Regions from separate parts of the Yersinia entomophaga genome, predicted to be linked through region 2. Evidence: predicted binding sites of a transcription regulator. Region 2 holds the regulator's gene; the other holds the start of a gene.

Region 1 (8,162 bases), 1.8 Mb from region 2:
CTCGGAGCGGGAATACCTAGCCGGAAACTGGGCACAGGATATGCAGAAAAAAACAGCCTATGAATCCAAACAACATCAAGCCCTCACCTTCAATAAATCCTGCAACCTAGTAGTGTACGCCGGTGACAGCATGTCTCGCTTCATCTGCCATGCGCGCTGTATGCCCTGCCCAGCAAACCAGATTTTCCCTTTGCCTGACTGGTTTATTCTGTCCAGCGTTGCCATGAGCTGTTCACTATTGGCTTTCGGCGAGTTTTCATCGAATAACCCGAGTTGTGCCACGCCCTGACCGTAGAAATCGCCCAGCATCACGCCCCCCTTTTGGTAGCGATGACCATCCTGCCAAATACTGTCCAGACAACGCGTGGCGGCGGTTATAATATCTCGGCTATCCTGCGTGGGCGTATAGAGTTGGGTGCTGGCCACGTTGCCATAGTAGGCTTCATTCACCGCAAAGGGGCTGGTTTTGATGAAAGCGGAGATACCTCGGCAATACTGATGTTCTCCCCGTAGCTTTTCAGCTGCGCGCACGGCGTAGCCACATATTGCCTCACGCATATCCTGATAGTCAGTTATTCGCTCGCCAAATGAACGGGAACAGACAATTTGCTGTTTGGTCGGTGCAAATTCTTCCAGCGCCAAGCAGGATTCGCCGCGCAGCTCGCGCACCGTTCGCTCAAGTACCACGCTGAAATGTTTGCGGGCTATCTGTGGGCTGGTATCGGCCAGTTGCAGCGCCGTTTTGATACCTAACAGATTGAGTTTCTTACCGATCCGCCGCCCTATTCCCCAGACATCTTCCACCGGTGTTATCGCCAGCAATTTGCGTTGCCTGAGCGGATCGGATAAATCCACCACGCCGCCGGTTTTGCTCCATTGTTTGGCCGCATGGTTCGCCAGTTTGGCCAGCGTTTTGGTCTGGGCAATGCCGACCCCCACGGTCAGTCCGGTCCATAACAATACCCGTGCCCGCACGTTACGACCAAACTGCTCCAGACTCATGCAGTTGCTTACGCCGCTGACATCCAGAAAGGCCTCATCAATACTGTAAATCTCAACCGATGGAGCCATATCTTCCAGCACAGTCATCACCCGGTTGGACATATCCGCGTAAAGCTCGTAATTACTGCTGAATACCGCCACATTGTGCCGCTCGAAAAGCTGTCGATGCTTAAAATATGGCCCACCCATTTTGATATCGAGAGCCTTCGCTTCCTGATTTCTGGCGATAATGCAGCCATCATTATTGCTGAGCACCACCACAGGCCGCCCGCGCAAATCTGGCCGGAATACGGCTTCGCAGGACGCATAGAACGAATTTACATCAGCCAGGGCAAACACCGGATGCCTCATTGATAACGAAACGGACAACGCCAAAAGTTTCCAAATCATCCCCGCCATCGTGCAGAACTATCGGCGGATAATCAGGATTCATCGCTTCTAACTGTACGACAGGCCTCAGGCACAGCCGCTTGACCGTGAATTCACCGGCAACAGAGGCAATGATAATATCGCCGTGGCTCGGGGAAATGCTGCGATCCACCACCAGCAGCGAACCGTCAAAAATCCCCGCCCCAATCATTGAATTACCGGTCACCCGGACAAAATAAGTCGCTGCCGGATGAGCAATACAAAGCTCATTCAGATCGATTGGCCTATCAACGTAATCCGCCGCCGGACTGGGAAAGCCAGCCGGGATCGTTGCATTAAACAACGGGATAGGAACAATTTCGCGCAGCGGCGAGAGGGAGTGAAAACGCATGATGAAAGCCCAGCAAACTGTATATGCATACAGCATAATTTATGAGTTATCGCTTGTGAAGGGCTGAGTCATGGCTTTTGGACGGTTTCTAGGAAAGGCATTGGTTCTTATCAGAAAATATTTTGGCAATGAATCAGGGCATTTATTTTTACTGATTAGTATTTAGTCTGCCCCCTTTTCTACTCTGGGTTAATTAGATTTGACCACCTGCTAAGTGCCAGAAGCGGTCATGACAAAATCCACAGTATGTTAATTAATAGTGAGGCCGGTCACCGTTGAGCATTGAATGTGAGCCACGCTGCGGGAAAGCCATAAAGTGCCCTTCGTCGCGGCCGCTCCGCTTTCTGTTATTCCCTGAAACGGGGCGCGAACAATTCAAAATTTCCTCAATGAAGATCTGATCGACCAAATGATTATTACGCGCTTTCCCATCTTACTTGGAGGAGGCAGGCCACATGCGCGATGCCTTGATCAAGTAATTTTATCCCTCTAGGGTAAGACATTAAATTTTTATAAATGTCTTTTAGCAGTCAGAAATACATTTATACCCTTGGACTAAAAGTCCGCTTCACGCCCTGAGACATCCAACAAGCTTTTTATGGCCTAAGTAAAGGCGAGCGTCGCGCTTCAAGTGCCAGCAAAAACTTCGCTTCGTCGTAGCGGGTTCTGGTCTTCCACCCGATTACCTGAATATCTTCTGTACATCCCTATAAATCATAGTAAATATTGAATCAGTAAAAAATGGTCACGGATATATTAACCAGTAAGGAAAAGAGCCATGCAAGTACCCACGCTGGAAACAGAGCGTTTACTGTTAAAGCCAATAGTTGCTGAGGATGCATCACAAATTCAAGAACGCTTTCCACGCTGGGAAATTGTCCGTTATATGGTGGCATCGGTTCCCTGGCCCTATCCTGACGATGGTGCAGCGCACTATGTTAATAACGTCGCGCTGCCAGCTATGGCAAAAGGAGTCGCCTGGGTTTGGACCATACGGCACCGGGATAATCCTGACAATTTAATAGGTGTTATCTGCCTAGATGATGAAGAAGATAATAATCGTGGCTTTTGGCTGGTTCCTGAATATCAGGGGCGCGGATTAATGCGCGAAGCCAGTCTTGCGGCGACAGATTACTGGTTTAACACTTTGAACAGGGCAGTATTGCGTGCTCCAAAAGCAACTAAAAATCTCCGTTCTCAGAGCATTTCAGTCAGCAGCGGTATGCGCCTAATCAAAACGGAAAAGAAACAGTTCGTCAGCGGCCTTCTGGACTCAGAGTTGTGGGAAATGACTCGTGATGAGTGGAATGCCCATCACTCAAGCTAATAGGCCAGGATGTCCGCTTGAGTGAAAGCGGAAGTGGGTGACATCGTGTTATGTTGAAATTGAGCTCGGTTCATGAGGTGCGCGGATCACGCAATGAGAGAACTGAAGGGTAAATTAAATGGCTGGAGTAAAATTATGACATATGATTTGATTGCACTTTCTGCAATTGGCTTGGCTATCCTTCTGGGTGCAATGAGCCCGGGAGCCAGTTTTCTGCTCGTTGCGCGAACAGCCATGTCCAGTTCGAGACGTGCGGCATTAGCGGTGGCCGTGGGGATGGGCTTTGGTGCGCTTGTCTTTGCGGTCATTGCGTTAGCGGGCCTTCATACCCTGCTGACTCTGGTTCCGTCACTTTATACGAGCCTGAAGATTGCCGGTGGTTGTTATCTTTTGTGGCTGGCGCTGAAAATGTTTCGTCGTCCTTCCGGCAGAATTACCCATTCAGTAGGCACAGAGGATATCAGCATATCAAAAGCTTTTACTACTGGCGTATTTACCCAAATCAGCAACCCCCATACCGCTCTGGTATTTGCCAGTATTTTTTCCGCAGCGCTTACCACTAATATTCAGCCTGCCATGTATATTATCCTGCCTTTAATGGCGTTCATTATTGATGTGCTCTGGTATGCACTTGTTTCATGCTTATTATCAACCGACCGACCACGTCAGGCTTACATTAGATACCGCAAGTTTATAGATAAATTAAGCGGAGGATTCATGGCATTTCTGGGGGTACGGTTACTGTTAAAGTGATTAAGTCGATGACAATCTATGTTGCGGATGCGAAGAGTTAAGACCTGCTCTTCGCTCTTAGCCAACTATCAAGTTTGAAAATATCTTACGACATGGCACTGCCCAGCTTGCGTATCGACTAATCCACTTTATGGTGGCGTCACAAAACGTCATTCCCCCTGTTCGGCTGCTGGAATATATTTGTAAATCGTCTTTGGTGATACTTCCAGCACTAACGGGACCTGATTTAATGTAGCGCTTTGGGCAAAGTACGGTGGTAGACGAATACCCACCACCTTTACCTACTTTACTTTAAGTTAAAGCTATTTGGGTGATTATCAAGACTCCCCGTCAGTGCCGCGAATAAGATGGTTTTTCCATCAATAGACAACTCATCTGGAATACTCAGCCACTGCAGCTTTTGGTTTGTTTCCATCTCGTCAGTGGTAGAAAATACACCTGCTAATCTTTTTGATTCAGGAGAATAGAGCACAGCGATACGTTGTGAAGCACAATCATGGGGCTTACATGAAGTCATTACCACATATTTATTCCCACCGATCTCAACGTTGTAGCCAGGGGAATACGTGCCGCCTTCTGTGACCCACTTAGGCAACTTTTGTTTCCCAATCATCTTTTTAAACTCTGTCTTTATATCTGGATTCATCATCAGTTTGCTATAAGTTAATTCATCTTGTGCATACGCGGATGTGGCAAAACCTGAGAATGTTAGAAATAAGGCAATAAATGATTTCTTCATAAACTAATTCCCTTTACTTATTATTGAGTTACAGTGAGATTCTCCATCCCGATATCGTACGGTTACGGGAGGTAAAACCTGGCAAATGAAATAGCAGACAGATGTTCTCATTGTCAATGGTTCACCCCTAAAATCTGGTGCCTGGAATTGTGCTCTGTCGCATCAGTGACATGAAATTGGCAAAAGTTTCGTTATCGGTTATTGAGTGTTCCGCGGGTGATAATCCCTCACTTTGCAGGTTCTGTATTGCCCTTTTCGTATCCTATGTATCAGTTCAATCCCGGCCAGGATTATCTTTGCCCGTCGAAATAAGCTGCATCCCAACATGTAATGGTCAACGGCAATACCGCGCTCTGCCATCATCTCTGTTGGGTTGCGTAAACTCAGTGAGTAAGCCAGATATCCGCGGCCACACTGAACAATAATATCGATGGGATAATGCAGGCGACGGAAGACGTTTCGGATCAGAGATATGGGCAGGTAATATCACAAAAAACAGCATATTATATGACAGCACCTTAATACGAAAGAGTCCGAGCAATTGATATGGAACCATTATATAAAAAATGATTGTCTTATAAAATGCCCTCAAGCTCCAAATAAGTAATTAACTACTATTAATTTCCCGCAAATACCTTTATTAATTAATTGAACCGAGTATGTTATTGGTTCAGTTGTAACGTTCTACTTTTAATTTTTAATTACCTAATCATATTGCGGTAGTCAGAGGTTTCATACCTTTGCCTTTTCCGCTTACTTATTCAGAACAAGGACTATTATTATGTCAGATATTCAGCTTATTAAAAATGCTCGTGGTGAAAACAAGTGCCCAGCGGGTAAAATAGCACTCTACACTAATATTAATTACAATGAGCAGGAGTTGGGTGATATCCTCATTATTTCACGTGATATTCAACTTAATCGACAGCAGCTTGAGTCGTACGGTTTCTATGTGGGCGGTCATGATGGCGTCTCCAGTGTCGTAAACAAAATGTCGCAGAATGGTACGCTGGTTTCCGGACTTTATCTGGACGGGGAAACTCTGTCGGTGGCAGCCGGTGAAAGTATCCCGTCACTGGTTAGCTATCCGCTGGGCAAGGGAACCTGGAATGATGCAACTCAGTCGGTGGTCGCACGCCCGGTAGAAACCGTTAATCTTACGATGTCCCTAGAAAATATCAGTTTTGCACTGAACAAAGCCTATGTTGCAGAATTAACTATTGCAAACAAAAGTAATATTGCCGTGAGTGGGTTAACTCTGGATGTCTCTTCTGCTAACAACAATGTTGTTTCTGTAGGAAATGTTGCCGCAATTGGCACTCTTCCCGCTAATGGCTCTGTCAAGGTTTCAATCCCTTTAACGGGTAAATCGATTGGCTCGACCTCGTTGACTTCCCAACTGCATACGCCTATTGGCGTGATTAATAGTGGTGCTAACCAAATCAATACTCGGGTTAGCGTGACTGCCATTAACGTTGAGTTGACGATGTCTGTGGCATCCAATTTGGTGCTGACCAGTGACGAAACCTATTACAATGTACTTAACATTTCTAACTCTGAATCATCTGATATTAAAGGGGTTTCTGTTGGCGTAACGGTATCCGATTCTGCGATTGTCTCAGTAGGATATTTCCCTCCGTCCGTTGATATTTCCGCCGGCAAGTCTGTCAATATCAATATTCCGTTGATGGGCGAAAACCCAGGGACGGCAACGATGACAGCAAAACTCACCATGCCAAACGGCTACACAAATAACGGTGACAGTCAGGCTAGCTCGGTGATTCAGGTGACGGAGCAGCGCGATTTGGATGTTTCACAAGAGTATAAATCTCACTGGCGTAAGCAATGGGATAAACCAGAGTTTTTGTATAGCTATCATTTCCTCCTGACTTCATCTTCGGTGCAGGTTCGCAGCTGGCAGCTCTCCTTCTTATTGCCAGAAGGCGCGATGGTTGATGTTGATTGGCTTAATGCAAACAGCAGTTGGATTGAGCTGAATACAGATAAGTCGGTCAATGGTTGGTGTTTCCTTGATAGTACAAAGGGCAATGTTATAGCGCCGGGCATCGATCTACCGATGGATATTCTCATGATTTATCCGGGCGAGGCCGAGGAGTATAAGGTCATTAATAATTTACGACTTGAACAGCTAGCTTAATTTTTAATTTTTAATTTTTAATTTTTAATAAATAACATCTGCACCTGTGGTTGAATATCAGGTGCAGATTCTATTTTAGTTATAATTTTATGCACTCGCGGAGACTCTGTCGCATTAAGGCATTGTTATATAACATGCTGTTTTTTTTGTAATATTACCTGCCCATTTCTCTGATCCGAAACGTCTTCCGTCGCCTGCATTATCCCATCGATATTATTGTTCAGTGTGGCCGCGGATATCTGGTTTACTCACTGAGTTTACGCAACCCAACAGAGATGATGGCAGAGCGCGGTATTGTCGTTGACCATTAATAAATCTGCGACAAAGCTATTTCTTGTGCAGCCTGACCGGCTACATATCATAAACAGGAGAATACCATGAGCACATCGTTGTTCAGCAGAACCCCGAAGGTCACGGTCTTTGATAACCGCGGCCTGACCGCGCGCGACATCGCGTACCATCGCCACCCTGATGCCCCTGAGGTGACAAATGAACGCATCACACCCCACCAGTACGACGCACGCGGCTTTCTGACGCAGAGCGCCGACCCGCGGCTGCACGACGCCGGTCGCGTAAATTTCAGCTACCTGACGGACCTGGCCGGAGGCGTTCTGCGTACACAGGGGGCGGATAACGGTACTAGCGTCAGTCTGAACGACGTCGCCGGACGACCGTTTATCGTGGTCAGTCATATCAGCGCCACCGATGAGGGCACTGAGGACAGAAGCCTGGCGGTGACCCGCACCTGGCAGTATGAGGATGCGGCGCTTCCGGGTCGACCACTGAACGTGACGGAGCAGATCAGCACTGAAGTCGCCCGCATCACGGAGCGCTTCGTGTATGCCGGCAATACTGGCGCAGAGAAGACTCTGAACCTGGCGGGATTATGCGTCCGTCATTACGATACGGCAGGACTGGTGCAGACAGACAGCATAGCGCTGACAGGCGTCTCGCTCTCCGTCACCCGCCGTCTGCTGAAGGACGCGGATAACCCGGACACCGTGGCTGACTGGCAAGGAGAAGGTGCCTCTGCATGGAATGATCTGCTCAGTGGCGAGGAGTATGTCACCCTGACCACTGCTGACGCCACCGGGACGGTGCTGACCACCACCGATGCGAAAGGTAATATTCAGCGCGTGAGGTACGACGTGGCGGGACTGTTGTCAGGCAGTTGGCTGACGGTGAGGGACCGTACGGAACAGGTTATCGTGAAGTCCCTGACGTACTCGGCCGCCGGGCAGAAGCAACGCGAGGATCACGGCAACGGCGTGGTGATCACGTACACGTACGAGGCAGAGACGCAGCGCCTGACCGGCATCCGGACGGAGCGACCTGCCGGCCACGCTTCGGGTGCCAAGGTGCTGCAGGACCTGCGCTATGAGTATGACCCGGTGGGCAACGTGCTGAAAATCACCAATGATGC
Region 2 (8,162 bases):
AAATCCTGTTTGGCGTACTGGTGCTGATCTCGTTCGGGCTGGTTCTGACCTTAAACAGTATGACCATCTGGCTATCTCTGGTGGGGCTGGCACTGGCCTGGATTTATCCCTTTATGAAGCGGGTAACCAACTTGCCGCAGGTGGTGTTAGGCACGGCATTTGGCTGGTCGATTCCAATGGGTTTTGCCGCAGTAAGCGAAAGCCTGCCGCTGGTATGTTGGTTGTTGCTGTTGGCGAATATTTGCTGGACCGTCGCTTATGACACGCTGTATGCGATGGTAGATAGGGACGATGACCTAAAAATTGGCGTCAAATCCACGGCTATTCTATTCGGTCAGTATGACCGCCTCATCGTCGGGTTGCTGCAACTGGCTACGTTGTTATTGATGGTGATTATCGGTTATCTGATGCATTTAGGCGGGGCGTTCTATTGGTCCGTTTTATTAGCCGGCGCTCTATTTATTCATCAGCAGAAAATGATTGCTAAACGTCAGCGTGAACCTTGTTTCCAGGCTTTCCTGAATAATAATTACGTTGGTTTGGTTCTGTTCCTTGGGATTCTGTTGAGCTATTGGTCATTGAATTAAACCCCAAATGATACAAATAGAAAGGGCCAGATATTATCTGGCCCTTTGCTTATTCAGCTATCTGGAAATTATTCTGCTGGTTTATCTGGAGCAGGTAACTGATTTGTCTCGGCAGGCATACTGACGCTTTCAATCGTCAGCTTCACTTCCGGCGTCATCAGGTTGCTTAGCATATTGTAAACTTCCAGCGTATGTTCCTGCACCGCATCGCCAATATCGTTGATATAGCCTTCTTCGCGCAGAGTTGCAACCAGCGTGGAGAATACGGCCTTATCAAAGAATTCCGGCGCGTTAATACCATGCAGTACGGAAAGACGCTGCGCCATGATGCGACTCTCTTTCTCCAGCGCGCCCCGATTGATGCTTGGGTTTGCGCTGAGCAAAGAGAGCGTAATTGCGTAGCGTTGCAGAGTTTCACGCACGCCAGCGGCCAGCAGCTGCAACGGACGAATACGCGCTGGATTCAACACTAATTCATCGCCTTTATCGCAAATCAACTGTTGGCGCGCCAGTTCGTTAACCAGCGTATCCAGCGTTGGCGCAAGTTCTTCCTTGGTATAATGCAGGAAAAGCTCGGCTTTCAGCATTGGGTAAATCATACCGATCTTGCGTAATAACTCGGAACGAGTAATACGGCGATGGTACATCACCATGCTAGCAATCAGTGAAGGCAGCATCAGCAAGTGCTGAATATTATTACGGTAGTAAGTCATTAACACCGCCTGCTCACGTGGCAGGATTATGATGTCACCGATGTTGTCTTTCTCTACCTCGAACTTATTCATTTTCAACGCGTGGTTCAGCAACTCTTCCGGCGTTTTATCCGGTACGGTCACATCTTTGGCGTAAGGCACATTGCGTAGCAGTTGCAGGTAGCAATCGAGTTGCTCCAACAGTTGCTCGCGAGTCAATGAACGCTGACGCGATGCCAGCAGCGCGGTAGAACATAAGTTCATTGCGTTAGCCGCTGCGGCATTATTGATACGAACCATAATTTTAGCGGCTAAATCGTTAACCGCCGGAGTCAGCCAACTTGGGCGCTGAGCTTCGATTGGATCGATAGCATCACGCCAGTCTGGCACGTTGTTGTTGAGATAAGTAGTCAATGGCAAAGGTTCGCCAAAGTTCACATAGCCCTGACCCAAATTGCGAAGTTTGCGCAGACCGCGCAGCATTTGCATCAGGCTTTCTTTCTCTTTGGTCGCGCCGCGCAGTTCTTTGGCGTATGTCCCAACTTCCATTACGTGCTCGTAACCGATGTAAATTGGCACCAGAGTAATAGGGCGGGAGCCGCCGCGTAGCATGGCCTGTATTGTCATCGACAGGGTGCCAGTTTTGGGTTCCAGCAGCCGACCGGTGCGTGAACGGCCACCTTCCACAAAGTATTCAACGGAATAACCACGGGTGAATAGCTCACCTAGGTATTCACGGAACACGGTGGAATACAGCTTGTTGCCCTTAAAGGTACGGCGAATAAAGAAGGCACCTAAACGACGGAAAATCGGGCCAGCCGGCCAGAAGTTCAGGTTGATACCGGCAGCAATATGCGGCGGTACCAGGCCTTGATGATAAAGCACGTAGGACAGCAACAGATAGTCCATGTGGCTACGATGGCAGGGGACATACACGATTTCGTGGCCATCTTGTGCCAATTGGCGCACGCGCTCGGCGTTATGAACATTGATGCCCTGATACAGACGGTTCCAGGTCCAACTCAACACGCGATCGGATAAACGCACGGCTTCATAAGAGAAGTTTGCCGCAATCTCTTCCATCAAATTGATGGCATTTTGCTGCGCTTTTTCGTGGGAAATTTTCTTGGTACGCGCTTCATCAGCCACCGCTTTTTCGATAGCTTTTGACGCCAGCAGCTTTTTAAATAGCTCCTGACGTGCCGGCAGACTTGGGCCAACGGCAGCTAAACGCTGACGAGAGAAGTGCATACGCGCGACTCTGGCCAGCTTATGGGCGATGGTTTTGTCAGTGCCGTGCTCACTGGCCATGCGGCGCAGGGAAACGGTAGTCGAGAATCGCACAAAGCTATCGCGACCCAGCCACAGTACGGCAAAGAATTTTTGTACGCCGTTCAGTACGCGCAGATGTGGTGTACCGTGACCTTCCCGGCCCGGAGAGCGGCCAAACATTACTGATACCGGTAGCATCTGAATATCCAGCTCAGGATTATTGCGATGCAGATCCAGATAATCGTGGAATAATTTTACCGATTCCTGCTTCGGGGCATAATAGCGAAATACCCGTGGGCCATTATCGATGAAAACGTGACTTGGCAGCTGTGCACCGTCTATTTCCAGTGGAATCAACGGATCGGGAAGATCTTGTGCCAGGCACTGCGCTCGCAATGTCAGCAAATCAGCCTTAGAGTTATAAGGTAAAACATACAAAATTGGACGTGACGGGTCTAACCCCAGTTCAGTCACAGGATCTGCGGGGATTACCTTGCTTTTTACCAACAATTTAAGTGGTAAATTCAGTAACTTATAATATATTTTACGCCAACCTGACATAACAACGTGAAGCCTCTTGTTAGCAATTCGCCGCAAGGATACCAGAAACTCGTTTTGAGATCTGTGGTGATCAGACTGATGGAAGCAGCGAAACTATTATCAATCCAATAAAAAGGTACATAACTCATGGCTAATCAATCAACAGGACTAACCCGTATCTATAAAGCGGCAGGTTATTCTGTGAAAGGGTTAACCGCTGCTTGGAAAAATGAAGCCGCTTTCCGGCAGGAGGCCGTGGTGGCCGTCATCGCTATCATACTGGCCTTCTGGCTTGATGTGGGAGTCATAGAGCGAATTTTATTGATCGGATCTGTCGTCTTGGTGGTGGTGGTTGAAATTATCAACAGTGCGATTGAAGCGGTTGTTGACCGGATTGGCAGCGAGCTGCATGACCTTTCAGGTCGGGCAAAGGATATGGGGTCCGCCGCAGTGCTCATCACTATCCTGCTGGCGGTATTTATTTGGGCTACTGTGCTGTGGCAATACTTGAATTTGGCATAGTTCAGGGAAAGAGCAAATAGTGGTGAAGAACAATACAGCCATTAATCCCTGTTTTTATTCACTCTTCGGTTCCCAATAGGGGTTTGGCTGTATATACTCACAGCTAAACTGTATAAACAAACAGGGGGCGGAATGAAAGCACTTACTACCAGACAGCAACAGGTCTACGACTTGGTTCGCGATCACATCTCGCAAACGGGCATGCCACCGACACGTGCCGAGATCGCGCAGCGTCTGGGGTTCCGTTCGCCTAATGCCGCAGAAGAGCATCTAAAGGCGTTGGCGCGTAAAGGGGTGATTGAGATCGTCTCCGGCGCTTCTCGTGGTATTCGCCTATTAATGGAAGACGAAGAAGGCCTGCCGCTGATTGGCCGGGTTGCTGCGGGCGAACCGCTGTTAGCGCAGCAGCATATTGAAGGTCACTATAAAGTTGATCCTTCGCTGTTTAAGCCTAATGCTGATTTTCTGCTGCGGGTAAACGGTATGTCTATGAGAGATATCGGTATTCTGGACGGTGATTTGCTTGCGGTTCATAAAACTCAGGATGTGCGCAATGGGCAGGTTGTGGTGGCGCGTATTGATGATGAAGTTACTGTTAAGCGTCTGAAAAAACAAGGTAATATTGTTCAGTTGCTGCCTGAAAACAGTGAATTTCAGCCCATCGTCGTCGATCTGCGCGAGCAAACATTTACTATCGAAGGTTTAGCCGTTGGCGTTATCCGCAATGGCGACTGGATTTAACGAACCACGTATTCCTACCTGCGGTAGTTAGCGTTAATAGCAATTGATTTTATCCCTTAAATAAAGCCCCTTCATTGGGGTTTTATTATGTGTGCTACGACTCAAATAATCCTGTATCTCATCAGAAATGAAGGCATATATATTGGTTAATCACTCACATGACAGTGTTTTAGTAATATTGAGAACTATCCGATAATAACGAGTTACTTGCTGATTTAAATACAGAATAATATGAGGTTTTCTTAGCCTGCCTACTATTTCATTACTATTCCATAGTACTAATTTAGCCATCGGCAGAATGCTCTGCTATAGTTATTTCACGGTAAGAATAAGACAACGATTCAATTTAAGATTGTCTTATTAATTTACTGGTAATTATATTAGCCTATATATTAATAGGAATTAAATAAACTGAGCTAACAAAAGTTAACGGAGATATTATGAATAAAGATCAAGCCGACGGTAACTGGAAGCAGTTTAAAGGGAAAATTAAAGAGAAATGGGGCAAGCTGACGGATGATGACCTGAAGGTGATAGAAGGGAAACGCGAACAGCTGGTAGGTAAAATTCAGGAAAAATACGGTTATCAGAAGGAAGCTGCGGAAAAAGAAGTGAAAGCTTGGGAAGATCATACCAAATATCGCTGGTAACCTGAGTTGGTATTAATATATGAATATAAAACTTACCTCCCTCCACGGTGTTATTAAATGTGTCGATATTTTATAAATAGAGTTATTTATTAAAATATAATTTAATATCATCAAGTTTACATGTTTTATATTAAGATGTTGCAAGCACAAGGAGGTGCTGACACTTCCAGTGTTGGTTATAATTAATGTCAATCAATACAATGTTAATTAATACAGTGAGTCATGACGACAAACCATTTTTTATTTTATTTCTGCCGCCGTATGACGACAGAAATGATTTCTGCACCAGGGGTTACTTTTCCAAGGTTACTTTCTTTTTGCCACTAGACTATGGTCGTGATCGCAATGTTCATGGCTATCACAGGCTTCGACTTCGCCGCACGTGGCGCAAAGGCCGTGAGCCTCTACCACGCTGTGACGCAGCGCAAAACCTGATTGTTTCGCCAGCAAAGCTAAGGCTTCTTCAATACCAACGGTGGTTTTTTCCGTTACCAAACCGCAGCGATCGCAAATAAACAGCGCTGAGGTGTGCAGCGGCTCCTCAAAATGATGGCACAGCACATAGCTGTTTGCCGACTCAACTTTGTGTATAAATCCTTGTTCTAAAAGAAAATCCAAAGCGCGATAGACGGTTGGCGGCTTAGCCTGAGGCTCGGAAACCCGCAATAAATCCAGCAGATCATAAGCGCTGATTGCGCCCGGTTGCTGTGCCATCAGACGCAAAACTTCCAAACGTTGCGGAGTCAGCCGTACATTTCGTTGTTTACACAGGCTTTCGGCCTGAGCAAGCAGCTTTTCTTGGTTGATTGAAGTCATGATAATCGTCCCGCAACATTATTATTTGTGCAATTTTAACATATCTCCGCGTGATCGCCGATAGGCGCCGTGAGTTACCTCTATCCGCGTCACATTTCCGCATAGATCAATAGGTTAAGTCGTAAGATTATTGCGCTGGAATGCGTCCTTAGGTTCTATGGTATAATCCCGCATTCCAGCCCACTGATGATTTGCTATGCAACCAAAACAGCGGGAATTGACGTAATAACAACCGATGAAACTCACCGCACATGCACGAAAATCAGACTGTATCTAACGCCCAAACTGGTCATTCAGGCTACCCATTACAACGTTTCTCCGTCGCGCCGATGCTCGATTGGACGGATCGTCACTGCCGCTATTTCCACCGTTTGCTGACCAAACAGGCGCTGCTTTACACGGAAATGGTCACCACTGGTGCCATTATCCACGGCAAGGCTGATTATCTGGCTTACAGTGAGCAAGATCATCCGGTAGCGCTACAATTGGGCGGCAGCGATCCGCAGGCGTTAGCCCATTGCGCGAAACTAGCGGAACAGCGTGGTTATAACGAAATTAATCTGAATGTTGGTTGCCCTTCCGATCGGGTGCAAAACGGTCGCTTTGGTGCCTGTTTGATGGGGGAAGCGGAGCTGGTTGCCGATTGTGTTAAAGCGATGCGCGATGTGGTTTCCATACCGGTAACGGTTAAAACCCGAATCGGCATTGACGATCAGGACAGCTACGAGTTTTTGTGTGATTTCGTGCAGAAAGTCTCAGAGCAGGGCGGTTGCGATATGTTTACTATTCATGCGCGTAAAGCCTGGCTATCCGGTTTGAGTCCGAAGGAAAATCGTGAAGTGCCACCTCTGGATTATCCGCGAGTTTATCAGCTAAAGCGTGATTTCCCCGAGTTGACCATCGCCATCAACGGCGGCGTGAAAACCTTGGATGAAGCGAAAGAACACCTCAAATATCTCGATGGCGTGATGATTGGCCGCGAGGCATATCAAAATCCGAGTATTTTGACGCAGGTAGACCGCGAACTCTTCGATCCACAGGCGGCGATTACGGATAGTGTAGCGGCGGTAGAGGCTCTCTATCCCTACATTGAGCAAGAATTAGCGCGTGGGGCTTATTTAGGCCATATCACCCGACATATTCTGGGCATCTTCCAGGGCATTCCCGGTGCGCGTCAGTGGCGCCGCCATTTAAGCGAGAATGCTCATAAGCCTGGCGCCGATGTTTCCGTGGTAGAGAAAGCCTTATCATTAGTGAAACAGCCTCAACATAATTCACTATAAGTTAGTCAAAATGACCAAGCCCGTTATGTTCTTTAGCGGGCTACAATTGTTCATCTCTATTTAATTCAGTCAATTAGCCCTTATCTATAAGCTGGCACGCTTCTTGTAATACCCAATCAGCATTATCCAATATTTTGGATGATAACAATTATTGAGGAGCCAACCATGTTAGAGATTTTCTTTGTTATCGGTTTTTTCATCATGCTGATGGTGACCGGTATTTCCCTGCTGGGCATTTTAGGTGCTTTGCTGGTTGCGGCTGCTTTTATGATGGTCGGTGGGTTATTTGTGATGATGATTAAGTTATTACCGTGGCTGATTTTAGCCGTTGCGATTGTATGGATCTGGCGCGCTATGCAGAATCCGACTATTCGTCGCTACTAATATAATTGATGGAATATCGATCGGCTTCTGTCGGCTAAATGGCAGAAAGAACAAAATGTTAAGATAAGTTTTTCTTGTGTAAACCACATGAAATAAATGCAACTGAAGAAAAGTTGAACAGAGGTTTTGCGGTTGTGATCACAGCTTGAAACATTTATCCGCTAATTTGCGGTTAAAGCGTTTTTTTTGCCTGAACTGGCTGCTAGGATGCGAATCGATAGTTTCTTGTATCAATATTTTCATCTTCGCCGGGAATAACAATAGTGGCATAAGCCGCACTCTTTTCCGTCGGAATACACTGCTGTACCCCTACACTGTATCAATGCGTTATAAAAAAGGGTTCCTTTGCGGGAACCCTTTTTTACTGGCTGAAATCAGGATAATTGCCGAAAATAAACGTCAGTTAATCGTTAGTTTCCAGGAATGAGAAGGCTGGAGCCGGTGGTTTTCCTGCCTTCCAGCATCAGGTGCGCCCGTTGGGCTTGACTCAGTGGAAACTTCTGCTCTGGTGCTACATCGACGTTAATCGCGCCGCAGGCAATCAGTGAGAATAGCTCGCTGCTGGCCTGCTCAAGTTCCTGCCGATTGGTAACATACCAATTTAGCGATGGCCGAGTAACATAAAGTCCGCCTTTCTGGTTGAGAATACCTAAATCCACGCCGGTAACCGGGCCG

Evidence for each region. The regulator LexA, encoded in region 2, represses DNA repair genes until DNA is damaged. The targets are predictions, from matches to a motif close to TNCTGTATGTACATACAGNA.
Region 1: the regulator LexA is predicted to act here: its motif matches at 1,778-1,797, upstream of umuD (translesion error-prone DNA polymerase V autoproteolytic subunit).

What each region holds. Positions count from the first base shown of each region.
Region 1 is NZ_CP010029.1:4,179,664-4,187,825, reverse strand. Features, by position in the region: gene PL78_RS18815 (Y-family DNA polymerase) at 76-1,341, opposite strand; gene umuD (translesion error-prone DNA polymerase V autoproteolytic subunit) at 1,325-1,762, opposite strand; gene PL78_RS20410 (hypothetical protein) at 2,136-2,255, shown strand; gene PL78_RS18805 (GNAT family N-acetyltransferase) at 2,541-3,089, shown strand; gene PL78_RS18800 (LysE family translocator) at 3,225-3,842, shown strand; gene ivy (Ivy family C-type lysozyme inhibitor) at 4,129-4,581, opposite strand; partial or broken gene PL78_RS20055 (IS6 family transposase) at 4,903-5,055, opposite strand; gene PL78_RS18790 (hypothetical protein) at 5,363-6,739, shown strand; partial or broken gene PL78_RS19840 (IS6 family transposase) at 6,904-7,047, shown strand; gene PL78_RS18785 (RHS repeat domain-containing protein) at 7,117-8,162, shown strand, end outside.
Region 2 is NZ_CP010029.1:2,394,670-2,402,831, reverse strand. Features, by position in the region: gene ubiA (4-hydroxybenzoate octaprenyltransferase) at 1-587, shown strand, start outside; gene plsB (glycerol-3-phosphate 1-O-acyltransferase PlsB) at 656-3,112, opposite strand; gene PL78_RS11000 (diacylglycerol kinase) at 3,239-3,613, shown strand; gene lexA (transcriptional repressor LexA) at 3,746-4,354, shown strand; gene PL78_RS10990 (CsbD family protein) at 4,795-5,004, shown strand; gene zur (zinc uptake transcriptional repressor Zur) at 5,311-5,820, opposite strand; gene dusA (tRNA dihydrouridine(20/20a) synthase DusA) at 6,072-7,103, shown strand; gene pspG (envelope stress response protein PspG) at 7,269-7,487, shown strand; gene PL78_RS10970 (quinone oxidoreductase) at 7,898-8,162, opposite strand, start outside.